Regions from separate parts of the Arthrobacter sp. CAN_A1 genome, predicted to be linked through region 1. Evidence: riboswitches for the same ligand, from Rfam matches in the RefSeq annotation. Region 1 holds a riboswitch; each other region holds the start of a gene.
The links. A riboswitch is a leader RNA that binds a small molecule or an ion and turns the genes downstream of it on or off. The one in region 1 is predicted to bind cyclic di-AMP.
Positions count from the first base shown of each region.

Region 2: linked by a shared signal. The riboswitch ahead of IWX62_RS10265 (M23 family metallopeptidase) and the one ahead of IWX62_RS07090 (NlpC/P60 family protein) in region 1 are both predicted to bind cyclic di-AMP.
Region 3: linked by a shared signal. The riboswitch ahead of IWX62_RS12930 (C40 family peptidase) and the one ahead of IWX62_RS07090 (NlpC/P60 family protein) in region 1 are both predicted to bind cyclic di-AMP.
Region 4: linked by a shared signal. The riboswitch ahead of IWX62_RS16210 (M23 family metallopeptidase) and the one ahead of IWX62_RS07090 (NlpC/P60 family protein) in region 1 are both predicted to bind cyclic di-AMP.

Region 1 covers NZ_JADOUR010000004.1:257,408-262,043, reverse strand. Annotated here, with positions in the region: gene mutM (bifunctional DNA-formamidopyrimidine glycosylase/DNA-(apurinic or apyrimidinic site) lyase) at 1-952, shown strand, start outside; gene IWX62_RS07095 (hypothetical protein) at 1,269-1,877, opposite strand; cyclic di-AMP (ydaO/yuaA leader) riboswitch at 1,990-2,150, shown strand; gene IWX62_RS07090 (NlpC/P60 family protein) at 2,154-3,032, shown strand; gene IWX62_RS07085 (hypothetical protein) at 3,115-4,212, opposite strand; gene IWX62_RS07080 (DinB family protein) at 4,391-4,636, shown strand, end outside.
Region 2 covers NZ_JADOUR010000007.1:108,423-113,058, reverse strand. Annotated here, with positions in the region: gene serC (phosphoserine transaminase) at 1-429, opposite strand, end outside; gene IWX62_RS10270 (metal-dependent transcriptional regulator) at 678-1,385, shown strand; cyclic di-AMP (ydaO/yuaA leader) riboswitch at 1,524-1,697, shown strand; gene IWX62_RS10265 (M23 family metallopeptidase) at 1,700-2,503, shown strand; cyclic di-AMP (ydaO/yuaA leader) riboswitch at 2,628-2,791, shown strand; gene IWX62_RS10260 (hypothetical protein) at 2,797-3,624, shown strand; gene IWX62_RS10255 (NlpC/P60 family protein) at 3,654-4,529, shown strand.
Region 3 covers NZ_JADOUR010000012.1:24,699-29,334, reverse strand. Annotated here, with positions in the region: gene IWX62_RS12945 (DUF305 domain-containing protein) at 1-292, shown strand, start outside; gene IWX62_RS12940 (F510_1955 family glycosylhydrolase) at 373-1,272, shown strand; gene IWX62_RS12935 (metal-sensitive transcriptional regulator) at 1,341-1,748, opposite strand; cyclic di-AMP (ydaO/yuaA leader) riboswitch at 2,061-2,274, shown strand; gene IWX62_RS12930 (C40 family peptidase) at 2,278-3,135, shown strand; gene IWX62_RS12925 (TetR/AcrR family transcriptional regulator) at 3,264-3,824, opposite strand; gene IWX62_RS12920 (alpha/beta fold hydrolase) at 3,917-4,636, shown strand, end outside.
Region 4 covers NZ_JADOUR010000002.1:249,434-254,069, reverse strand. Annotated here, with positions in the region: gene IWX62_RS03985 (siderophore-interacting protein) at 1-915, shown strand, start outside; cyclic di-AMP (ydaO/yuaA leader) riboswitch at 1,021-1,210, shown strand; gene IWX62_RS16210 (M23 family metallopeptidase) at 1,215-1,892, shown strand; gene IWX62_RS03975 (diacylglycerol/lipid kinase family protein) at 2,004-2,966, opposite strand; gene IWX62_RS03970 (SGNH/GDSL hydrolase family protein) at 3,077-3,847, shown strand; gene IWX62_RS03965 (MarR family winged helix-turn-helix transcriptional regulator) at 3,900-4,397, shown strand; gene IWX62_RS03960 (glucose-1-phosphate adenylyltransferase family protein) at 4,394-4,636, shown strand, end outside.

The DNA of each region.
Region 1 (4,636 bases):
CCGCTGGGTGCTGGGGCGAACCATTGACGACGTCGACATCCTCGACTCCCGGTCCATCCGCCGTCACGGGCTCGGCGCGGAGGACTTCGCCGGCAACCTCGGGGGAGCCCGGGTGCTTGACGTGGTGCGGCGCGGGAAGTTCCTGTGGCTGCCGTTGGCCGCTCCGGATGAGGGCGGTTCCCCCGGGGTGGCCTCCGCTGATTGTGTAGTTCCAGTTGCTCTGATGGCGCACCTGGGGATGAGCGGGCAGTTGCTGGTCAAAGACGCGGGCTCGCCCGAGGAGAAGCACCTCCGGGTCAGGTTGACCCTGTCGGCTGCAGAGGATCCCTCCACCGGACCCTTGCCAGCGGAGCTGCGGTTTGTCGACCAAAGGATTTTTGGCGGCCTCTTTGTGACATCGATGGTGTCGACCGATGATGGCCAGCCGGGTGGGCTGGGCGAGAGCCCGCTGCCTCTGATTCCGGTTGAGGCGTCCCACATTGCCCGCGATCCGCTGGATCCGGCGTTCTCCTTTGACTCCTTCTTCGCGAAGCTGCGGCGGCGCAAGACGGGCATCAAGCGCGCATTGCTCGATCAGGGCCTGATCTCCGGGATCGGCAACATCTACGCCGATGAAGCGCTGTGGGCGGCCAGGGTCCATTACGCCCGACCGACCGACACCATGCGCCGCGCCGACGCGCTGCGGCTGGTGGACGCCAGTCGCGACGTGATGGCACGGGCGCTCGAAGCCGGCGGCACCAGCTTCGACTCGCTCTACGTGAACGTCAATGGAACCTCCGGCTACTTTGAGCGGTCCCTCAACGCCTACGGCAGGGAGGGTGAACCCTGCACCCGCTGTGCCGCGGACCCGTCCTTCCAGGGTTTTTCCCTGATCCGGCGGGAGATGTTTATGAACCGGTCGTCCTTCAGCTGCCCGCGGTGCCAGCCCAGACCCCGCAACGGCCGCTGGTAGACCTGCCCCTGGCCCACCCGGTACCTGCCCCTGACCTTTGGCCCTGCCCCTGCCCTTTGCCCACTGGATGGCCGGATTCGCTGGGCATGTCCGGAACTCTCCACCGAATCGGCCCCTACACTGGGCAAACTCCTCTGAGAATGGCTTGGGCGGCTCCCGCAGCGGGTCTACCGCCCGGGCTCACTTCTCCTCCACCAGAGAGAATTGCCCACTTAGCGCAAGTCACCCTGCTGCGCCCTCCACGGGTGGGTAACCATGGGGCATGGACACCGTGAAAACCCTTCAAAAGCTTGGCGGCGTGGCACGCCGTAAGGAACTAACCCGAGCCGGCCTGGGCAGCGTACACCTCGGGGCTGCCCTGGCCAAAGGTGAGGTGGTAAGCCCCATGCCGGGCGTCTTCGCGCTGCCCGACACCGCGGGGAGCCTCCTCATCGCAACCTGTGCCAAGGCGGAACTCGCATGCATCAGCGCCGCAGCGCACCGAAATCTCTGGATACTGCGTCAGCCCCATATGGTCCATGTGAGCGTCAATCACAGCCGGCCGCTGGGAGAACGATTCGTTGTCCATCGTGCCCAGTCGCCTCTGAGCATGATTGATATCTGCGTGCAATGCGTCAGCTGCCTGCCAGAGCTTGATGCGCTGTGCATTCTGGAGTCGGCTGTGGTGCGGGGGTTTGTAGCACCACGTGAGCTGCTGGCCGCCCTGGCCGGGAAACGTAATGCGCGGGAGCGGGGAGTGGCCCGGCTGATCGATCCCCACTCGCAGTCCATTATCGAGACGGCCGCCCGCTATCACCTCCGACGGGCAGGACTCAACCCCCAGACACAGGTGTACATCAAGGGTGTGGAACCGGACACCTTCCTGGAGCTTGTCCGCCGTGGTCTCCGACGTCCCCGATCCGATGTCAGCACCGAGGGAGGTCATTCAACAGCACACTGCCCCCGTAACCTAAATGTGACAAAACCCCAAACCGAAATGTACAGTAGACGGCACGCCGGGTTCCGTTCAACTCAGCGTCCTCCCGACAGATTGCCTAATTCTGCCGCTGCCGTGAGGTCCGTTCGCATACATCCGGCAGAAGCGGGGGAACCAGTAGTGGTCGTCGAGAGACGGCCTAGGGGTGAAGGCGTGATAGTGCGCCCGGGTGGCTCCCATCCGAATCCGACAGCTAACTTCGCAGGCACTGGGAGAGGCAACATCATGTCCAAGAACCGTTATATCGCGCGCCACCGTGCGACCCCGCCAAGCGCCATGCAGACCGTTTCGAAGGCAGTCAGCTCACACGCTGGCGCTATCGGCCGTCCAGCAGCAGTCGTCGTTGCAGCATCAGGTCTGATGTTGAGCGCCGGACTTCCCGCCAACGCTGCAGGCGAAATCAACGTCCAGGCCGCGCCTGCACCAGTCGCTCAGGCTGCCAGCGCCCCGGCACCCGGCACCTCCAGCCACACCGTTCAGGCGGGAGATACTCTCGGCAGCATCGCCGGCACCTACGGTGTCAGCGTCGAGGCACTCTTCGCCGCCAACGGCCTCGGCTGGGACTCGGTCATCTTCCCAGGTGACGTCATCTCACTGTCCGGTAACGCTGGCCAGGCTACCCAGGTAGCAGCACCAGCAGCACCTGCACCGGCGCCAGCGACTCAGGTAGCTGCACCAGCTGCCCCCGCCGAAACCAGCAACCTGGGCATCACCACCGCCTCCGAGGACATCCAGCCCATCGGCGCGGCGTCCACCGGCGGCCAGGTGTCCAGTGCAGGTATCGCGGGAACCGCGCAGTCGATGGTCGGCTCACCGTACGTCTTCGGTGGCACCAGCTCAACCGCTGGCTGGGACTGCTCGGGCTTCGTCCAGTGGGTCTACGCCCAGCACGGCATCGACCTGCCCCGCACCAGCCAGGCACAGATGGGCGCGCTGACCCCCACCAGCAACCCACAGCCCGGCGACCTCGTCGTCCAAAATGGTGGCGGACACATCGGTATCTACATCGGTGGCGGCCAGATGGTCAGCGCCCTGAACCCAAGCCAGGGCACCCTCGTCCACGCGGTCAGCGCCATGCCACTGGTGGGGTATTACACCCTCTAAGCCCCCAGCCCCGCCTCTGCGGACCGGGAATTAGCAGTGAAGGCACCACCGGAGAGATCCGGTGGTGCCTTCATGCTTTTGCTCAGTTGGAGAGACGTGCGGCGTCGTACCAGCGAAGAACCCGCAATGCCCGGAGGGTGTTCCACCGGCTCGATGTACCAACGGGTTCTTCGAATCGGAAGTGGACCGCCCCGGGGTGAGTGTTCTCCAGCAGCCAACGTCCATTTGTCCGACGCTTGGCGCGCACGTGATCGACTGCCTCGGTCAGCCTCGGATCGGCTGGCCCGCCGCGGAGAGCGAAATAGCTCGTCGCTTTGAGCAGGTCATAGTGCCAGCGCGGAGGGTACGAGAACTCAAGCCATCGGGGGTTCACCACCTCGCCTGTGCGCAACGACCGGAACAGACTGCGTCGAAGCAGATACTCCTCACCCGCGTGGCGGGCCCGGCCGACCTCGTCTGATCCACCGGTGCGACGCTCCCACCTCAGTAAAGCGTCGATCACGTCAAGAGTGCTGGCGAACGATCCCGGCGCCGCAGGCGACTCGGCCCAGCAGTTCCAGCCTCCGTCAGGCAGCTGGTCGGCCAGGAGCCGCTCAACCACCGGACCGACGTCGATGCCGAGATAGGTGCCGATCAGGACAGTGCCGGCATTGATGCAGCAGTCGACCTCCCCGGCGAAGAACGGCACCCCGTCATACTCCCACCGGCAGTTGCGGGCGACCAACTGTGCCGTCTCCCGCATCACCGCGCTGTCCGGCGGAACGCCCAGATGGCACAGGTCCAGCAGCACGGGGTAGGTGGCGGTCCATGGTTGCCTGGGCTGCTCACCTGGCGACCCGGTCTGGTCCGTGGCGGGTGACGGGAACGCCGGCGGCGGCTTGCTGGCGGCCAAGGCCCGCGCGGTACTCTCGGCGAACTCCGCGGTATGTGGAAAGCACGCCCCGTCCGCCCACTGTCCGTCAGGCGCCCGTAGCGCGAGCAGCCGAGCGCCCCACCCCTCATGTTCCACCCGCGCCCGCTCAACGACCACCTCATCCTGCGGGGCGTCGAGGAGGTGGCTGAACACCTGCCAACGGATCGCCGGATCGCCCTTCAGCAGCCACCGCACCACCGGGTCATCCTCGGCCATCGGTGGCGTCTGGGGAACATAGGGATCGTACTTCCTCAGCGAAGTTTCCACCGTCGCACTGTAATCGACGGCAATAGCGCAGTAAAGATACAGCAGTATAGGAGCGCGGGCACAGGATATTCATCCCAACGCCAGAATGGTCGCGGTCACACCACAAGCCAGTGTGGACGAAAGCCACGTCTGTGCCGTTGTGCTTCCCGGTCAGACGGCTCGCCGCTAGGGTGAGCCCATGACACAAACGGATGGCGACGGTGCAGGACCGTCGAACGGAGTGCGGCGGGGAATCACCGAGCCCGCCCATCAGGGCGACGAACTGACCACCACCCTCGGCTTCCTCCAACGCCAACGCGACCTGGTCGCCTGGAAGGTGGGAGGCGCTGACGACGCAGCCCTCCGCGCAGTCGCCACCCCCACCGGGCTCACTCTGCACGGACTGGTCCGCCATCTCGAAAACGTTGAACGGTCCTGGCTGAGG
Region 2 (4,636 bases), on a different contig from region 1:
GTCGACTCCCGCCTCAGCCTGAGGGGTGGGCCGGGTCCCCGGCACCGAGGTGATCACCGACGAAGCGTCGAGGAACGGGGCCCGGTTGGTGGCCGACGCGAACTTGGACCCAAATTCCCCGAAGGACAGGTGCTGGGCCTTGTTCTCCACCAGACCAAAGGACGCCACATCCCAGAAAGCGGTTGACCCGCCGACTCCCAGAATCACTTCGTAGCCGTCCGGTGCGCTGAACAGTTGGGTCAGGCCGTCCCGGATCGACCCGACAAGATTGCGCACCGGCGCCTGCCGGTGGGAGGTGCCCAGCAGGGTGCGCCCGGCCTGGGCGAGTGCTTCCAGTTGACCGTCACGGACCTTCGAGGGGCCGGCACCGAAACGCCCGTCGGCGGGGAGGAGCCCAGCGGGGATTGTGTGGTCCGGGGAAATACTCATGGTTCCTCCAAAGGGGTAAGCGTGCAACTCGCGACGGGTTTCATTCTGCCGCACTGGCGGTCTCCGGCGACATTTGTGAACCGCATCGGGAGGCGTGGACGGCGGCGGCTGATTGCCTTGGCCGGCAGGAAATGGGTTAACCTTGGGAGGCGTAGAACTCCCGTTCGGCGCTGGCGTTACGTGCCGCGTTCCCACCGCGCAAGCTGCCCGCTGATCCAACCCGCACCAGTGCCTAGGAGCTGAACCGCATGACGGACCTCATCGATACCACTGAGATGTACCTGCGGACCATCCTGGAACTGGAGGAGGAAAACATTGTTGCCCTCCGCGCCCGGATCGCCGAACGGCTCCGTCACTCAGGCCCTACCGTGTCGCAGACCATCGGCCGGATGGAACGCGACGGGCTGGTGGTGGTCTCGGGCGACCGCCACCTGGAATTTACTGACCTCGGCCGCCGTCGTGCCATCGGTGTCATGCGTAAACACCGTCTCGCTGAACGTTTGCTTTCCGACGTGATCGGCCTCGACTGGGCGTACGTCCATGAGGAGGCTTGCCGCTGGGAGCATGTGATGAGTGAACGGGTTGAACAGCGCCTCTACGAGCTGCTCGGAAAACCCACCGAATCTCCCTACGGCAACCCCATCCCCGGGCTTGAGGCGCTGGGCGGACCGCCGACCGAAAACTTCACCGCCGGTGTGTTGAGCCTCCTGTCAGTGATCGGGACCAACCCGCCCGGATCGGTCATCACCCTGGTCCGGTTGGCCGAACCTATTCAGGTGGATCCTGAGTTGCTGTCACAGCTTGATGAGGGCGGATTGCGACCGGGAACGGTCATCAGCGTGCAGACGGTCGGCGATTACGTGTCGGTCCGGGTCGAGGGGATCGAAGGCGCTCTTGAACTGCCGCCTGAGGTTGCTGCACACGTGTTTGTTTCGGTCAGCCCGACGGTAGTTTAGGGCAGAACAGCGCACTGTTGCCGCAAGTTATCCACAGGAAAAGATAACGAACGTATCTCTTTTGCTTCTGGTCCCGGATAATGGAAAACTGGCGTTGATACATCAGCGTTACCTGATCCGCACGCCTAACCCTGTCAGCGGATCAGGATGCTGAGAACCCGTGACAGGGGCGGAGGACCCATCGATGACGGCTGTTTCGCCGCCTTGGGGTGAAGTCCGGATCCGGTGCCGCGTCAGTGGACCAGATCAGGACCGAGTTCTTTCCCGACTCGAATCCGACAGCTAACTTCGCAGGCATATACGAAAGGGACCCTTTGTCGAAGCACCATGCTTCGGGACGCCGCCGTGCCGGTGCCCCAGTACCAATAGCGCGCCCGAGAGACGCCCAGCGGCTCGAGCGACGACGTCGGGCCACCCGGGTCCGAAGCGACCTTTCGCTGACCGGGATGAGCCAGAAGGTGGCCATTGCCGCCGCCGCGTCAGGGCTGGTCCTCACCATCGCGCTGCCCACCACTGCCGCGTCCATTCCGGCCGGGGAGACGGCTGCCGCCACCGGTGAGGCCGTTGCTGCCGCCGAAACGACAGTTGCACCGCGGGATATCACGGTTCCCGACGCCGCACTGGTTGATTTCAGCCGCACCGCACTGCAGAGCACGTTCGACGCCGACGCCAAACTCACCGAGATCATGACCGCCGCAGGGTCCGCGGCCGTGCCTGCCGCAGCCAGGGGATCGTTGTCCGCGCCGCTGGACGATCTCATCATGACCTCACCCTTCGGTTACCGGGTCAGTCCGATTACCGGGATGGGTGGGGAACTCCACTCCGGACAGGACTTCAGTAGCTCCTGCGGCACCGAAGTGTTGTCCGCAGCGGCCGGCACCGTCACCTTCGCCGGCTGGCACCCCTACGGCGGAGGAAACCGTGTGGTGATCGACCACGGCAACGGACTTGAATCCACCTACAACCACCTCTCGCTCAGCAGCGTCAAGGAGGGGCAAAAGGTTGACCGCGGCGAGGCAGTCGCACAGAGCGGCAGCACCGGCGCCTCGACCGGGTGCCACCTCCACTTCGAAGTGATGGTTGACGGCCAGACCGTCGACCCCATGGGCTGGCTGTAACCAAGGCCACACCGTTCCGTGACCGGAATGTGACATTGTGGCCGATCTGCTGTACCGTCGATCCCGTGCCAAATTCTTATAGGTTTGGCACTCCCGAGCAGATCGCCTAGCTCTGCCACTGCCCGGGGTCCGTTCGCACAATTCGCATGGCAGAGGCGGGGGAACCAATTAGTGGATTTCGCAAGAAATCCTTGGGGTTAAGTCGCATGTTTCCAACAGGAAAGTTGCGGCCGGGTGACTCCCATCCGAATCCGACAGCTCACCTCGCAGGCAATTGGGAGAGGCAATCAAACGTGTCAACTAGCTCTTCTCTGGGCCGCCACAGGGCCGCCCGCACGCACACCAGCCCCCTGACGGCGATCTCCACCGCTGTCTCCTCGAACGCCGGATCGGTAGGCCGCCAGGCCGCCGTCATCGTCGCAGCCTCAGGGCTTGTCCTGACTGCCGGATTGCCGGCACACGGGATCGGCGAGGCCGAGCGCGTTGCCCTCTCCACCCCCCTGAACTCGGTATCGGTGACCGCAGATGCAGTCAGCGCAGCCGCCACCGCGGAGATCACCTTCGAGCGCACCGCCGTCACGGCAACACCCGCCGTCGTGGAAGCTGCACCAGCCGTTGAGGTCCAGGCCGACGTCGTTGAGCCAGTAGCCGAAGCCGTTGCACCAGCCGCCGTCGTCGAACCCGTCGTGCAGGAAGCTGCCCCGGCCGCCGAGGCGCCGGTCGAGGCCCCCGCCGCTCCAGCACCTGCACCTGCTCCAGTCGCAGCAACTCCGGCGCCCGCCGCCGAGGAGCCAGCACCGGCAGCACCGTCCGGCAACATCGCAGCAGGGCTCGTCGGATCCGCCTACTCCCAGATTGGTGTTGCGCAGGATTGCACCGCCATGGTCGAGAAGGCACTTCGATCGGTCGGTAAGTCAGTCGGAGACATCGCCCCGAGCGGCTTCTTCGCCTTCGGTTCGGTTGTCGGTTCGCCGGCAGCAGGCGACCTGGTCATCACCGGCGGCCACGTGGCAATCTACGTCGGCAACGGCCAGGTCATCAGCGGTGGCCTGAACGGTATGAACACCGGCCTCCACTCCCTTTCAGACCTTCCCGGCGCAAGCTTCGTCCGCGTTAGCTAAGACCCCCTTAAACCTTGGAGAACGCAAGAATGACAACTCGCGCAGCAATTGCACGTCACCGCGCCGACAAGCGCCACGCCACCAACTTCTCGGCCCTGGCCAAGGCAGTCACTGAAAACGCCGGCGGTGTAGGCCGCCAGGCAGCAGTGATCGCCGCTGCCTCCGGCCTCGTCCTGACCGGCGGGGTGTCGGCGAACGCCGCTGACCTCTCGCTTGAGTCGGTCGAACGCGTCGCCCTCACCTCGGCCTTGGAGGTTCAGGTAGCGCCAACAGTTGTCGAGGCACCGGCCGACGCCGAGATCGCCTTCAACCGCACCCCGGTCAAGGCTGTTGCAGCCCCAGCCGTCGTCGAGGCACCAGTCGTCGAGGCACAGGCCGAGACCGTGGTCGAACTCGAGGAGGCTCCCGCAGTGGCTCCGGCCGCAGAGGTTGTTGACGCCGAGCCAGCACCCGCCGCCCCTGTTGCAGAGGTTAAGCAGGCAGCACCCGCCCAGGCAGCACCCGCCCAGGCGGCACCAGCCCAGGCAACACCAGTCGAAAAGCCAGCAGCCAAGGAAGCACCAGCAGTTTCCTCGGGAGTGGCAGCCACCATTGCCGCCGCGGCGCAGGGTCAGCTCGGGGTCACCCAGGACTGCACCCGCCTCGTCAGCAACGCCCTTGCCGCCGCCGGAATCAACTTCCACGGCTGGCCAGCAGGCTACCTGTCCCTGGGACGCACCGTTGGAGCCGGCGAAGCCATCCCCGGCGACCTCATCTACTATGCCGACGGTGGCGCCGGTGTTGCACACATCGCCGTCTACATCGGTGGCGGCCAGGCCGTCCACGGTGGTTTCAACGGCAACCAGACCGTCGTCGCACCAGCTGACCTCGGCTCAGGCCCCGTCTACATCCGCGTAGGCGGCTAAACCAGACAACGTGTGATCGGGAGGACCCGGGGATTCCGATCCCCGGGTCCTCCCGCTTTTAACCTCCGCTGCCCCGCCGCCATGCCGCTGTGGCCACGCCGCTCGTC
Region 3 (4,636 bases), on a different contig from region 1:
CCGGCCGGTCATGCCTGAAGGTGGCATGGAGGGCCACGACATGGGGTCCATGGGTGGCATGGACGGGATGATGGACGAGGATCAGATGGTTGACCTCGAATCAGCCGAGGGCGACGACGCGGCCAGACTGTTCCTCGAATCCATGACCGAACACCACGAAGGGGCAGTGGACATGGCTCAGGAAGAAATCGACAACGGCGAGAACCCTGAAGCGATCGCCCTCGCCGAGACGATTGTGGAAACCCAGCAGGCCGAAATCCTGGAGATGGACGAGTTGCTCGCCGAGCTCTAATCTGCCACCGATTTTAAGTGGGGAGGGCCAATCTGTGGCGCTCCCCACTCGCTCCTATTTTGACTTCAAGGACTATTGACATGCCTCGTATTCACCGCTCTTTACCCCGCCCACGACGGGCTGCCCCGGCGGTGGTCATGACCGCAGCGATCCTCGTCGTTACCGCTTGCTCACCACAACCCCCGCAGGGAGCCAACAGCGCCAGTACCGCGGCCCCGTCAGTCAGCGCGGAGGGTTATCCAACCGGTCACGTCCATGGCATGAGCGTGGATCCCAGCACAAACCGTGTCCTCCTCGCCACCCACGATGGCTTGTTCGACGTCTCAGAATCGCCCGCAAGTCAGATCGGCCCGACCATCGACCTGATGGGGTTCACCGCGGCAGGGAACGGTGACCTTTACGCCTCCGGTCATCCCGGTCCGGGAACCGACCTGCCCGACCCGGTGGGGCTGATCCGGTCCACCGACCAAGGCCAGACCTGGCAGCCGCTGTCCCGACAAGGAGAGTCCGACTTCCACGCCCTCGCCGCCACCGGCGCTGGGATAGTCGGTTTCGACGGCCAGCTCCAGACCAGTGCTGAGGGGGCGTCGTGGGAACCCGTTGATGAACAGATTCCCGTGTTCAACCTGGGCGCAACGGCCCGCGACAGTGTTGTACTGGCGACCACCGAGGAAGGCCTGCAGCGTTCCACCGACGACGGCGAAACGTGGGCTTCCGTGCCCGGAGCACCCCTGCTGATGCTCACGGCCCTTTCACAAGGAGCAACAGCCGGGATCACACCCGAGGGACAGATTCACACCAGTGATGACGCGGGGTTAACCTGGACCGAACAAGGAACAGTCCCCGGCCAGGTAGCGGCAATCGCAACCCACCTGCTAAAGGATTCCACCCAGCGCATCTGGGTCGCGACCGAAAACGGTGTCCAGGTCTCCAACGACAACGGGCAAACCTTCACGGACATCAGATCGAGCCACCAGTAAACGCGGGGTTAGGATGGCCGATCGAAATCCGGAAGCCCTGGGATCACCGCATGATACCGGGAGAGGGGCTAGCGCAGCAGCCTGCTGATTGCCTGTGTTGCTTCCTTAACCTTCGCGTCAACGGCTTTGGAGGACCCGCTGGTTTCGGCCTCCTTTGCTGCGGAGACGACACAGTGTTGCAAATGATTTTCCAGCAGGCCCAGACTCACGGCGTGCATGGCACTATTGACCGCCGCGACCTGGGTGAGAATATCGATGCAGTACTGATCCTCATCGACCATCCGCGCTATCCCGCGGACCTGTCCTTCGATGCGCTTCAGGCGCCGTAGATAGGCCGCCTTGTCTGGGGAGTAACCGTGTACTCCGCCAGCGGGAACCGGCTGGGCCGTTGCCCGGGACTCCGCCGTGGAACCTTCAGTGGAGGCTGCTTTCGGTGTGTCAATGGTCGTGCTCCGAGGTCCTGCTCCGGCGTTCACGGTCTATCCTTTCAATACCAACCGACCTGCTCGGGTAGTGCCCGGACAGGATCGATGGTGGGTCCCCAACGGCGCACTCCGCGCAGCCTTCTAAGTATTATCGATGTTTCGAACAGTCGCGAACGCGTGGACGTCGGAATCGGTTCCCTCCTCCGCCAGCGCTCCGCTATTCCTGGGAGCACCCTGAAAGGTTGCTGAATTCCGTTACCGTAATGTGACTTAAATACCAGGGTGGGGTATTCTCATTTGAGTGATCCTGGCATCCGCCGAGGTCATATTCCCGCGCAGAATGCCGAGTCCTGCCACTGCACCGGGAGCCGTTCGCACAATCCAGATGGCAGGGACGGGGGAACCACGTTTCCACCGGGCCACCGCACGCGGTGACCCTCGGGGTTAAGTCGATCCGACTATCCAGAGCAGAACCTGCAGCATCGTTAGCGATCGCAGGACAGCACAGATAGCGGTCGGCCGGGTGACTCCCATCCGAACCCGACAGCTCACCCCGCAGGCATGGGAGAGGCAAAACACCATGTCACGTACGTCCATTCCTGCACGCCACCGCGCCGCAACCACCCACTCCGTCGCCCTCACCGGCCTGGCCTACTCCGCGAAGACCAATGCCGTCGCACTGGGCAAGCCAGCCATCATCGCAGCCGCAACCGGCAGCCTCGTCTTCTCCGTCGGAGCCGCCGCCCACGCGGGAACCTACACTCAGGACACCGCACCCGCGCAGACGACAACCGTTTCGGCGCCGACTGCAGGTGTTCACACTGTCGTTGCCGGTGACACTCTGGGTGCGATCGCCTCACTGCACGGCATCAACCTCGATACCCTGTTGGCCCAGAACGGCCTCTCCTACGCCTCAGTGATCTACCCCGGACAGCAGATCCAGCTCACCGGCGGTCCAAGCGCAGCCGTCAGCCCCGCTACCGTTCCGGCCGCACCCGCGACACAGGCCTTTGCCGCGGCACCGGCCCCTGCGTCACCGGCGCCCGCCGCCGCGCCGGCCATGATGTCCCTGGCCTCGGGTTCCATTACTCCCATCGCGCCGGAAACCCCGTCAGTTCCCGCGAGCGGCGTCGGCTCAGCACTGGTCGCCTCGGCATACGGGCAGCTCGGCTCCATCCAGGACTGCACCATTCTCGTCGAGCGGGCGCTGCGCTCCATCGGCCTGAACGTCGGAGACCTCGGCCCCCTGCAGTTCGACCAGTACGGAACCCGGGTCTCGACCCCGGCCCCCGGTGACCTCGTCGTCCGCCCCGGCCACATCGCCATCTACGTCGGGAACGGAAACGTCATCAGCAGCGGCATGAACGGTTCAAACCTCACCATCGAGCACCCGCTGTCCGACCTCGCCGGTTCCTACTTCGTGCGAGTCAACGGCTAATACCCGACCTTGCGGAAATGCTCCGCAAGCCGATCAAAAGTGGCAGGTGTCCTGAGCGGAGGGCACCTGCCACTTTTGGTTCGCGGAGTCGGGTCAGACCGTCGCGGATCCTGCCGTTCGCCACGCCCTTACATCGAGTCGATCGAGGCGATAAGTATCTCGGCTGCTCGGCGGGCTTGCCGTGCGGGTTCGGTGGTTCCGCTGATCGCGGCAGTGGTTTGTGCGCCTTCGGCCAGGATGGCCAGCTGGGCGGCAAGTTCGGTTGTTCCTCCGGCGTCGGCGACGAGGCGGCCGAGGTATTCCTGGAACGAGTGTTTGTGGAGCCGCGCTACCTCGGCGACTGCGGGCGAAACGGCCCCGAGCTCGCCGAAGGCGTTGATGAAGCCGCAGCCCCGAAATGAGTCGCTGGCAAACCAGTCGGCGAGGTAGTCGTAAACAGCCAGAAGTCGGTCTTCGGGGGAGGCGGCACGGTCAACGGCTGTTGTGACGCCGTCGGTCCAGAGCTGATGCCGGTATTGCAGTACCGCGAGGACTATCGCTTCTTTTGACGGGAACAACCGGTAGAGCCGTTTCAGCGACACCCCGGATGCCTCTCGCAAAGCGTCCATTCCTACCGCCTGGATGCCGCGTGCGTAGTACAGCGCGTCAGCGGCCTCGATCACGCTGTCGCGTACTTTTCCCTCGTCCATTGTTCAAGTGTACTTGCGGGAGAACCATCGTTCCCGTACAGTCGGTGAAACGTAGAGAACGCTCGTTCTCACACTATTGGAGGGACACTCACATGCCGTTCATCACTGTCGGAAACGAGAATTCGGCGCCAGTGCAGGCGTATTTCGAGGACCACGGAACCGGTCAGCCAGTGGTGCTGATCCACGGGTACCCGCTTGATGGGTCGTCCTGGGAGAAACAGAGCGCAGCCCTGCTTGATGCGGGCTACCGAGTGATTACCTACGATCGACGCGGTTTCGGCCGGTCCTCCAAGCCGACCACCGGCCACGACTACGACACGTACGCTGCCGACCTGGCCGCCGTTCTGGAATCGTTGGACCTTCGCGAAGCTGTCCTGGTCGGGTTCTCCATGGGAACCGGCGAGGTGGGTCGCTACCTCGGAACCTACGGTTCAGAGCGTGTCGCGAAGGCAGTATTCCTCGGATCGCTGCAGCCCTTCTTGTTGAAGACCGACGACAATCCAGCCGGGGTCCCTCAGGAGGTCTTCGACGGGCTCCTTGAGGCAGTCAAGTCGGACCGGTACGCATTCTTCACCAACTTTTTCGATGACTTCTTCAATACAAGCGAGAATCTCGGCACCCGTCTCAGCGAGGAGGCCCTGGCGGCGAACAAGAACCTCGCCTACGCGGCGTCGTCCTACGCGTCCGTGTGGGCGCAGCCCACCTGGCTCACCGACTTCCGTGCCGACGTCGCCAAGATCACGGTGCCCTCCCTGATCGTGCACGGCACCGCCGATAATATTCTGCCGATCGACTCGACGGGACGCGAGTTC
Region 4 (4,636 bases), on a different contig from region 1:
CGGGACGACGACGCCCCCCGCCTGAACCTGCGGGCGCTGCTCGAGGCGCCCACCGGGGGGCCTGGCTGGTACCAGCAGTGGCTGGCACTGGACCCGGCCGTCCGGGGGTCGATGCGCACCTATACGGTGAGGGAAGCCCGGTGCGGCGATGATCAACCCGAGATCGACGTCGACTTCGTCATGCACTTCGACGCCGAAGGCAACGGGGGCCCGGCGTCGCTCTGGGCCGCCGCAGCGACGCCGGGCGACCGGATCTGGCTGATCGGCCCGAACGTCCACGCCGCCACCTGCACCACCGCCGGTTCCTACGGGGGGATCGAATGGCGCCCGGGGCTGGCCCAGCACATTCTGCTGGCTGGTGACGAGACAGCGGTGCCCGCCATCAGCGCCATCCTTGAGTCGCTGCCGACCGATGTCGGCGGGCACGCGTTCCTTGAGGTGCCGGACCCGGCCGACTTTCAGGACGTTCTCACCGGGTCGTCGGTCCGGATCACCTGGCTGGCCCGGGGGCAGCGCCCCCACGGGGAACTCCTGGACGCGGCGGTTCGTGACGCGGTCCGTGTGCCCGGGTGGGTGTCGCTGGCAGTGCCCTTCGCCGTCGGGGTGGATCCCACCTCGCGGGCCGGGCTGACGCTCGCCGCCGCCGCTGCCGTGGCGGCCGGCCCGGAGCCCGAAGAGGTGAACATCGACGAGACGATCCTGTGGGAAACCCCCCAGCGGTTGAACGCCTCGACGCTCACCAGCTCGCTCAACCCCGACCGACCGTCCGGCGCGCTCCCGTTCTACGCGTGGATCGCCGGCGAAGCTGCAGTGGTTCGAGGGCTGCGGCGATACCTGGTGCGCGACGTCGGCATCGACCGTAAGCAGGTTGCTTTCATGGGGTACTGGCGCAGGGGACGATCGGAGCTGAGCTAGTCGCCACGCCGTGAGTTGTGTAACGGAATTGTAACTTTTCCGTTAGGTGGCCTATCCTTGTAGGGAGCCATCTGCATCATTGTGGCTCCCGGCCTGCACGCCTAACCCTGTCAGCAGCCGGCCCCCAATTCACCGTGGCAGGGGTGGAGGACCCATCTTTTGGCAGTTTTCCTGCCTTCGGGGTGCAGCCCTTCGCACATCGCTTTCCCGCTCTCGTGCCGGAAAGCAGCAGTGGGCCGAGTCAACTCTTGCTCGAATCCGACAGCTAACTTCACCGGCGTTGCAGAGAGGCTCTTGTTTTGCCCAAGCCGGTCACTTCCGGGCGCCGCCGCGCGCCCGTTCAGCCCACGCCCATCCGCCGATCAGCCCTGCTCGCCACGGGTGCACTTGCCGCAGCGGCGGGCCTTACCCTGACGGCCTTCTTCCCGTCGGCCGAGATGTCACCGTCGCCCGTCGCCCATGAGCCGGCGGGCCCGACGGCGCCCGTCACCGCCGACGCCGATGCCACGATCGACTTCGGTAAGGAATCACCGCTCGCCATGGCCTCCACCCCGGCGGCCAAAACCACTGTGCTGTCCAGCGATGCCGCAACCTTCGCCGCCCCGATCAAGGGCGCGCCAATCGCCTCATCGTTTGGCTACCGGGTGAACCCGATGGGCGGGTTCGGTGACGAACTGCACACCGGGACCGACTACGCCGGCGCCTGCGGCACCCCGGTTCTGGCCTCCCGCGCCGGCACCGTGGTGGAGTCCGGGTGGCATGCCTACGGCGGCGGCCAGCGGATCGTGGTGGACCACGGTGGCGGACTCGAAACCTCGTACAACCACCTCAGCGTGCTTGGCGTGACCGTCGGGCAAAAGGTGAACAAGGCCCAGGGCCTGGGCGCCGTCGGCAGCACCGGCAATTCAACCGGCTGCCACCTCCATTTTGAACTCCTGGTTGACGGGGAAAAGATCGACCCCCAAACCAGGCTCTAACTCACGGAAAACTCAGGAATCCCGCCGTCGTTCCCGGTGTTCACGCCCCGTGGAGGGGATTGTCCAGACAATCCCCTCCACGGGGCCCGTCCGGTGGGAAACCGGAGCGGCTCAGGGCTCCGGGTTGGTGACGACTGCCGGATCCTTCTTGCCGTACGGCATCCGCAACCGCAAAGAGTTGGCATCCACCTTCAGCGACATGTGTGTGCCCTTGCCCAACGGGTCGCCGTCAAGCTGGATTTCCTGCGGCTCGTCGAGCTGAATCTCGGCTTCCCTGCACTGGAAGTACTCCAGCGACGGGTCCTTGCCCTTCCCGCGGGCAAACAGTTTCCCGACCACACCGAACCAGCCCAGCCGGCCGGTCGGTGCCACGGTCATGATGTCCAGCAGCCCGTCGTCGATCTTCGCGCCCGGGAAAATCTCGAGACCACCCATGATCTTGCCGCAGTTTCCGCCCATCACGCTGCGCAACCGGCGCTCAATGACCTCGCCGCCATCCAGGGTGATGCGCGTGCGGGTGGGCTTGCCGCTCAGGTTCCTGATGCCGGCATCGACGTAGGCGAGCCAGCCCACCTTGTCCTTCAGGTCGTCGCGGGTATCCGCCATGATTGACGCGTCAAAGCCCAGTCCCGCCATCACCAGGAACACGTGGGAGTCCTGGGCGCGGTCCACGGTGACGTGCACAACGTCGACGTTGCGTTCGGTGCCGAACAGGGCGGCCTTGGCGGCCTCCTGCGGATTGTCGACGGCGATATCCAGGTTGCGGGCCAGCAGGTTGCCGGTGCCCAAGGGGATCAGGCCCAGCGCCACACCGGTGCCATTGACCACCTCTGCCACGCAGCGGACCGTCCCGTCACCGCCCGCGGCGATCACCACGTCCACTCCGGCGTGAACGGCTTCCTGCGCCTGGCCGCGGCCCGGATCATCCACTGACGTCTCCAGGTAGAGCACCTCGTCCCATCCCTCGGCAGCGCAGAGCTCCGAAACGATCGCGCGAATGTCAGCGCCGGTATTCTTGACCGGGTTGATGATCAACGCGGCGCGCTTGGTCCGGGTGTCGGAGGGCTGGGTCATGGTGTCCTTCTCGATGGTTGACGGGGAGCGTGCGGGTGCATCGGCAAAAAGTTATCAGCAGGCTTGCCAACGTCAGCTTATCCCGCAGCAAGAACGGGTAGCCTCGTCTAGTGGAATTCTCTCAGCGATATGTGGCTCTTGGCGATTCGTTTACTGAAGGCGTCGGCGACTGGCATCAGGCCAGCCCCAACGGTGTGCGGGGGTGGGCGGACCGGGTGGCCGAGCAGCTGATCCTCGCCGACAGCTCCTGGGGCTACGCGAATCTCGCCGTTCGTGGGAAAAAGGTACGCCAGGTCCTTGACGAACAGGTTGACAGGGCGCTGGCCCTGCAGCCCACGTTGATCACCATCTACGCGGGCGGCAACGACATTCTGCGGCCGCGCATCGACATTGACGCGATGATGGCCGCCTATGACGACGGCGTGGCCCGGCTGGCGAGCTCGGGTGCCGCCGTCGTGCTGTTCACCGGGTTTGATTCGGTGGGGTCGGCCGTGTTTGGCAAAACCCGCGGCCGGACCGCCATCTACAACGAGCTGGTCCGCGAGATTGCCGACCGGCACCACGCCGATGTGGTGGATTACTGGCGGTTCAGGGAGTTCCAGAACTGGGGTTATTGGGACACCGACCGGATGCACATGTCGTCAGCCGGTCACACCCTGATGGCTAAGCGGGTGCTCGAAGTGCTGAGGGCCTCCCACGAGATTGACCTTCCTGAGCTGGAGGCCGTGCCGGCGTCCTCGCGGATCGATCAGCTGCGTGCCGACGCCCAGTGGGCGCGGGATTACCTGTCGCCGTGGGTGGGCCGGCGCCTGCGGGGCGTGTCTTCGGGGGATGTGTTGACGGCGAAGTACCCGGAGCTCACCCGGCCCGTGTGGGACTAGGTTGGGCCCCACTCCCAGTACCCGCAGAGGGGTTCTGTGCCAGACTTGATTGATGACTGGTGTCCGATGGCTCAACCCCGATGAACGGCAGGCGTGGCTGGCACTTTATGCGGTCACCACCATTTTGCCCGGCACCCTCGATGCCCACCTGTTCCGGCAGGCGAAGATCACCCTGTTTGACTACCACGTCCTGGCGATGCTCTCCGAAACCGAGGAATTCACGCTCGCGATGAGCGACCTGGCGGCGAGATCGAACGCCTCCCTGTCCCGTCTGAGTCATGTGGTGAAGAAGCTTGAGCAGCGCGGCTGGGTGGTCCGGTGCCCCAGCGCCAGCGACGGCCGGGTGACCACAGCCCGGATCACCGAAGAGGGGCTGAACAACGTCCAGCTCCTGGCCAGAGCGCATGTTGAACACGTTCGGCAGACGGTCTTCGACGCCCTGACCGAGGATGACGTGCATGATCTGGAACGGATCGGCAAGAAAATCCTGGCCCGACTCGACGAAAGCCATTGGATCCTCGACCAGCCCTCACCCGGAGCGCGGTCATGAAGCAGCCCAAAGTCCTCGCCATCGTCCTGGCGGGAGGCGCCGGCGGACGGCTGGGTACCTTGACCGACCGGCGCGCCAAGCCGGCCCTGCCCGTCGCGGGCACTTACCGCCTGATCGACATCCCCCTCTCAAACCTGCACCACAGTGGTTTCTCGGATGTCTGGATGGTGCAGCAGTACCAGCCCAAGTCGCTGAACGACCACCTCGCCAACGGGCGGCCGTGGGACCTGGACCGCACC